DNA from 3 places in the Rossellomorea sp. QJM3NY_18 genome. Region 3 is predicted to be linked to each of the others. Evidence: riboswitches for the same ligand, from Rfam matches in the RefSeq annotation. Region 3 holds a riboswitch; each other region holds the start of a gene.
The links. A riboswitch is a leader RNA that binds a small molecule or an ion and turns the genes downstream of it on or off. The one in region 3 is predicted to bind S-adenosylmethionine.
Positions count from the first base shown of each region.

Region 1: another riboswitch for S-adenosylmethionine. It lies ahead of AC0VXY_RS19165 (homoserine dehydrogenase); the one in region 3 lies ahead of mtnK (S-methyl-5-thioribose kinase).
Region 2: another riboswitch for S-adenosylmethionine. It lies ahead of AC0VXY_RS16975 (methionine ABC transporter ATP-binding protein); the one in region 3 lies ahead of mtnK (S-methyl-5-thioribose kinase).

Region 1 is NZ_CM149659.1:3,690,639-3,692,907, forward strand. It holds gene AC0VXY_RS19165 (homoserine dehydrogenase) at 12-1,262, opposite strand; SAM riboswitch class I at 1,387-1,497, opposite strand; gene AC0VXY_RS19170 (DUF2254 domain-containing protein) at 1,743-2,269, shown strand, end outside.
Region 2 is NZ_CM149659.1:3,279,493-3,281,761, forward strand. It holds gene AC0VXY_RS16970 (methionine ABC transporter permease) at 1-84, opposite strand, end outside; gene AC0VXY_RS16975 (methionine ABC transporter ATP-binding protein) at 74-1,099, opposite strand; SAM riboswitch class I at 1,221-1,325, opposite strand; gene AC0VXY_RS16980 (iron-containing alcohol dehydrogenase) at 1,845-2,269, shown strand, end outside.
Region 3 is NZ_CM149659.1:1,583,215-1,585,483, reverse strand. It holds gene AC0VXY_RS08140 (carbon-nitrogen family hydrolase) at 1-435, shown strand, start outside; SAM riboswitch class I at 529-684, shown strand; gene mtnK (S-methyl-5-thioribose kinase) at 802-1,986, shown strand; gene mtnA (S-methyl-5-thioribose-1-phosphate isomerase) at 2,002-2,269, shown strand, end outside.

The sequences.
Region 1 (2,269 bases), 2.1 Mb from region 3:
CCCTACAGCCGTCATAAAACACCGATTCCTTCCTTCACTTCATTTTCAAGAGGAATTTCGTGTAAAATCGATACAGCCTGAATGTGGTCATGTGATTGAAGAAGAGATTCAAGATCTTCTTTTCTGCCTTCGACAAACACGTAAAGATATTCTCCAAGCTGAATGCGGTCCTTTAAGGTGAACGGTGTAATCCAGCTTTGATATTCCTCTTTTTCCTTGAACCGCAGGACCCATTGGCTGATGCTTTCTTCTTGGGAATCTTCGCTCGTCACCGTCTTTTCGGGAGAAACGGTGTATTTCCCCTGTATCAGGGAGAGGAAATCCTCCACCATGGCACTTCCAGTCGGATATTTCCCCGCTCCGGGACCGAGTAGTGTGACTCTCCCTACCAGACTCCCTTTCAGTGAAATTGCGTTTTCCACATCCTCCACCCCGTAAAAAGGATGGGTGTCGTGGACAAGGGTCGGTTCCACTCCTCCCTTGATGCGATTGAATCCGTCACGTTCCAGTGATCCAACATGCTTGAATCGCAAACGGAAGGACTCGGCTGCCTGCAGCCATTCCGCCGTCAAGTGTGTGATCCCTTTCCGCCGGATATCCTTCCAGTCAGTCTGCTTGCCAAAGGCGGTCTGACTTAAGATCAGAAGCTTATAAAAGGCATCATATCCTTCAATGTCGCTCGTCGGATCCGCTTCGGCATATCCCTTCTCTTGCGCCTGCTTTAGAGCAGTTTCAAAGGAAAGCCCCTTTTTCCTCATTTGGGATAGAATGAAGTTGGATGTCCCATTCAATATGCCTTGAATGCTTCTGATTTCATTTACCTTCAGGAGCTGACGGATGGTGCCGATGACCGGGATCCCTCCGGCCGTGGTCGCTTCGAAACCAATGGACACCCCATGATTTAATGCCTTTTCCAAAAGATCGGGACCGAATTTTGCAAACATGGCTTTATTGGCCGTTATGACGTGAATCCCCTTCTCGATGGCTTGATTAATATACGTATAAGTCGGTTCTTCTCCTACTATCGCTTCAAAGATCACATGAAGATCAGGTATGTCGAGAATGTCTTTATAATCGGTCGTAACCCTGATAGACGGATCGATTTCCCGTTGCTTAGAGGGGTCCTTAATGAGGATTGCCCTTATTTTCACCTCTTTACCGAGTACTTCTTTCAATCTTTCCTGATGAGTATCAATGGCTACACAGACCCCTTGACCAACTGTTCCAAAGCCCAGAAGCGCCACATTTATCGATGACATCATTCAGCCTCCTTTTTTCCGGTTTTACCTGCACGTACGATTCCTGTCTGAAGGCGTGGTGGAAAGAAAGAGGGTATGCAGAAAAGCCCTCTTCTTGTAAGAAGAGGGCTGATTGACCATGCTCCTCCCCTTATCTTCCAGATCCACATGGAATCTGTAGGAATTGGCACCTTTACAGACTGATCCTGCAGGTTGCCGGGCTTCATCGGGCCTATCCCTCCGCCGCTCTTGATAAGAGATATAACGTTATGTTTTCACTTGATATTTGAGTATGAATTGGATTATATAGGGGATTCACCCCTTCGTCAATAGAATTTTTGTTATTTTTTAAAAATTCTTTCACTTAAGCCGGATGGGACATTTCCAATAAGTTTAGTTTGGAATACTCCTATTTCTATTATTTTTTGGTTGAAGGGAGTTTTAACCCTGTTAGAGAGGGAAAACTAACCCATATCCATTTACTAGAAAGGACACGTTTCGATCATGTTAAAAAAGATCCTTCCTTTATCCATTCAAAAATATTTGCTCATGTCAAAACGACAGCGCATGCATGAAATCAGGCTCACCATTTGGTATATGCCCTTTATATACATATGCCTGTCCTTTCTCATGGTCGCTGTTACCCTTTATTTAGATCTCTATCTGGAAGTGTCACAGTATACGTTTGATATGTTAAGTATGGATGCATCTGTCACTCGCATACTGGTAAGCACACTCATAGGTGGCATTCTGACACTCAGTGCTTTTACGCTCAATTCCCTGCTCGTCGTGCTGACGATGTTCAGCGGACAGTTTTCACCCAGGATGCTGTTGGATTTCATTTCGGACAAACAGACACAGCACGCCCTCGGCATTTTCAACGGCAGTTTTGTTTACGTGCTCTTCCTTTTCCTATTTATTGGAAGTTCAAAGGACGAAATGTTCGTCGCAGCGCCGGTCATGACGATCGGACTGGCGTTCCTTACAGCCCTTACGTTCATATTCTTCATCAACCATGCCTCGACTTGGAT
Region 2 (2,269 bases), 1.7 Mb from region 3:
CAGGAGGGAGAATGACACCATCGCCAATGTATCCCATGTCGCTTCTATAATTCGTGGCCAGAATAATTCCCAGTTAACTTGCACGCTTCTCCACCTCGCTTACGAATAATCTGTTCTTCCAATATTCCAGGATTTCTTCCGTTTCGTTCTTGCTGCCGATGATCTGTACGATGAGATTACCGAACGGCTTGCCCTGAAGTTCCGTGATCTGTCCGAACAATACATTGATATGGGCATTGAATTTCTTTGCCGTTTCGGAAAGGATCGGCGTGCCCGTTGAATCCCCTTTGAAAATGAGACGGCAGATGCGTCCTTCTTTGCTGTCATTCAATTTATCAAGAACCGATGCCGGCAGCTGATCATTCATGACACTCTTCACAAAGTTTCTCGTCGTCCGGGTCTGCGGGTTGGAGAAGATATCGAAGACGCTTCCCTCTTCCACGATTTCTCCATTTTCCATGACCGCGACCTTATCACAGATTTCCCGGATGACCCCCATTTCGTGGGTGATTATCACAATCGTAATGCCATACTCCGCATTGATTCTCTTTAATAAATTCAGAATCGATTCCGTCGTATGAGGATCCAGTGCTGATGTGGCTTCATCACAGAGCAGAATCGAAGGCGACGTCGCCAGGGCCCTTGCTATCCCCACCCTTTGCTTCTGCCCTCCTGACAGTTCATCCGGATAATGCTTCGCTTTATCTTCCAGCCCGACAAACGCTAGCAACTCCTTTACTCTCTCGTTGATTTTATCTTTTGGCCATTTTGCCAGTTTCAGAGGATAGGCGATATTCCCCGCCACCGTCCGGGATTGAAACAGATTGAAGTGCTGAAAAATCATCCCGATGCGGTACCGCTCTTTCCTCAGATCGATGGGCGATTGGTCCTTCAGGCTGCGCCCCTCTATGAAAATATCACCCGAAGATGGTTTTTCTAAAAAATTGAGACAGCGGACAAGCGTGCTTTTTCCTGCTCCACTGAATCCGATCACGCCATAAATCTCTCCCTTCTTCACTTCAAAGGAAACATCCCTCAAAGCGGTGAAGGGGCCATCCTTCGTCTCAAAAACTTTCGTAACATTCTGAACTCTGATCATATAGGACTTGCTCCTTTCCCTATGTATTCTTCCTGATGCCTGGATTTAAGGACATGCCTGAAAATAAAAAGTGCCCCCCTTCATAAGAAGAGAGGCACAAAAATATGTATATGTCCCGCTCTTCTCATCTTTCAAGTCATATGACTTGATGGAATTGGCACGGTATTCATAAGAACCCGTTGCCGAGGTATCGCAGGGCCAGTCCCTCCACCTCTCTTGATAAGAAGATATCGCTTTATTAAATTAAAGTTATGATGCGTTTATGCATTAGGGTAATGGTAAAGGATTTCAGTTGGGTTGTCAATCCTGTTTTTGAAAAAATTTCATTAAGGAGGACATCATCAAATTGGTTACTTTAGCCTGTCTTTAACTGGTCTAATAAATTCATTTCGTTCAATTCACTAATTTTACATAAGCAAATATCCCCATTATTCTGCCCAACCATAAAAAAAGACCAATGGTTGATAAAGAGACTTATAGTTGATTTCCACCCTTATGAAGAACGGAGAGATCTTACGTTTGTGGCAAGTAGCATGGCGATTTTCACTTTTCATTCGTATGTAAATTCTGTCTTACCACAAGTCCGTTATGAAACTTTCCAGATACTTTGCGAGCAATCGTGGATGTTTTATACATTCAATTAATGGGAATATTACATTCCATTGCCCTCCGAAGAACGAGAGGGGTAATTTTTTCACTAAAAAATGATCATCAATGAATGAAACTGAAGGAGGCTATTTTTACTATGAGTCGTTTTACCATTCCACGCGATATTTATTTCGAAGAGAATGCACTTGAAGTGTTACGGTCTTTTGAAGGTAAAAAAGCCGCACTTGTTATTGGAGGAGGTTCTGTTAAACGTAACGGAAACCTCACCAAGGTACAGGAACATCTGGCAGCTGCCAATATAGAAACAAAAGTATTGGAAGGCTTCAATACAGAGCCGACCTTTGAAATGGTCAAAAAAGGAGCAAAGGAACTGGAGGAGTTCCAGCCGGATTGGATAATCGGCATCGGCGGAGGGTCCGCTATGGATTCTGCCAAAGCGATCTGGCTTTATTATGAGCACCCGGACCTTGCTTTTGAAGATGCCATTAAGCCATTTGAGCTGCCGCGTCTTCGTAATAAAGCGAAATTCGCCGGTATTCCGACGACAAGCGGAAGTGGTTC
Region 3 (2,269 bases):
AAACTAATGAATGAACATCATTATTTACTTCCTGGACAGGAAGACGGGGCGTTCTCTCTTGATGATAACAGGATGGCAGGACTTATTTGTTACGATATACGTTTTCCTGAATGGTTCAGGAAACATGTCATGATGGGAGCGAAGATCGTCTTTGTGGTGGCTGAATGGCCGGCGGCAAGAATTGATCACTGGCAGACTCTCTTAAGGGCACGTGCAATTGAAAATCAATGTTTTGTGCTCGCATGCAACCGTGTGGGGAGTGACCCTGGTAACGAATTCGGCGGCACCTCCCTTATCATCGACCCATGGGGTGAAATCCTTGCAAAAGGAACCCAAAGTGAACAGCTGGTCTCTGCTGAAATCAATTTGCAGGAAGTAGAAAAGGTCCGTAAACAAATTCCGATCTTTCAAGATCGGAGACCGGACTTTTATTAGAAATTACTAAAAAACCGTTGACATGGAAAATACTTCAATGGTACCATTCAATTCAAATGAACATTCAGAATTTTAATTTAATAGCACACGCAACTCTTATCAAGAGCTGGCTGAGGGATTTGGCCCTATGAAGCCCAGCAACCGACCGTAATACCGTTGTAAAACGGGGCGCAGTATGCGCCGGATGATCAATCCAGTAAGGCACGGTGCTAATTCCAACAGAAAGATAGTCTTTCTGGGAGATAAGAGGCGAAGAAGATGACTCTTCAAGCCTCTTTCGAACATGGAAAGAGGCTTTTCTTATGCCACGGAAAAGCCTCCCTAACACCCCTACTTTCATAAGGGTGCACTAAAGGAGGAAAGAAAATGGCAATCACTAAACTCAATAAGTATCAACCACTGACGGAACAGTCGGCCATCGCTATGGCCGTACATTTAGGAATCTTTGAAGATGGTTCACTTTTAACATGTGAAGAAATCGGGGATGGGAACTTGAATCTGGTTTTTCATGTAGTTGAAAGGGATACAGATAAAGGAATCATCATCAAACAGGCCCTACCCTATGCAAAGGTTGTAGGTGAAAGCTGGCCACTTACGATCGAACGGGCAAGAATTGAAGCGGGTGCCCTACTCCTTCAGCGCTCATTTGTAGGAGACCTCGTCCCGGAAGTGTATCATTCTGATCCCTCCCTCGCCGTCACAGTGATGGAGGATTTAAGCAACCTCACAATCGCTCGTACCGGCTTGATCAATGGGAATAAGTACCCCCGATTATCTGATGACATTGGTACATTTCTTGCAAATACACTGTATTTCACATCTGATTATGCCCTTCATCCATTTAAGAAAAAGGAGTATGTGAAGGAATTTTCCAATCCTGAACTATGCAAAATCACAGAGGACCTGGTATTCACGGATCCATTTTTTAACAGTGAAACGAATGAGTTTGAGGAGGAATTATCCGGGGATGTGCAACAATTATGGGATGATTTCACTTTAAAGCTTGAGGTGGCGAAGCTCAAAAAGAGTTTCTTAACAGAAGGGGAAGCCCTGCTTCATGGAGACCTCCATACGGGCAGTATCTTTGTGGATGACCAACACACAAAAGTCATCGACCCGGAATTTGCTTTTTATGGACCGATCGGTTTCGATATCGGTCAGTTTATTGCAAACCTTATTTTCCAAGTGATCGCGAGTCCAGGTGAAAAGGAACCCGTCCTCCACCATATCGAGAATACTTGGAACGTCTTCTCTGCTACGTTCTCCAGACATTGGAAGGAAAGTGGCGGCGCTTACACAAAGGTGAGTGGGTACCTTGAGTATGTATTGGAGAAGAGCTTTCAGGACAGCATCGGTTTTGCAGGATGCGAGTGCATAAGAAGGACGATCGGTCTTGCACACGTGGATGACCTCGAGAGCATCGAAGATAAAGAACAAAGATTAAAGACCAAACGGGCATGCCTCAACCTTGGAAAAAAACTGATTGTAAATCGGAAACACATTCTTTCCATTGAAGAGCTTTTGACTTTAGTACGGTCACATTCTGAATAATTAAAGGAGATACTCATGACACATACACCAACCATTCCAACTTCACTCGAGTGGCGTGAAGATCATTTACTGATTCTTAATCAACAAAAGCTGCCGAACACTGTGGAATATCTAACGCTAACGAACATTACAGACTATTACGAAGCCATCGTTTCACTTAAAGTGAGAGGTGCCCCGGCAATCGGGATCACAGCTGCCTATGGATTGGCTCATGCTGCTTGCCATTATGAAACAGACAATCTGACAGAATTCAATAACCTTTTCAGGAGGGATAAAGAATATC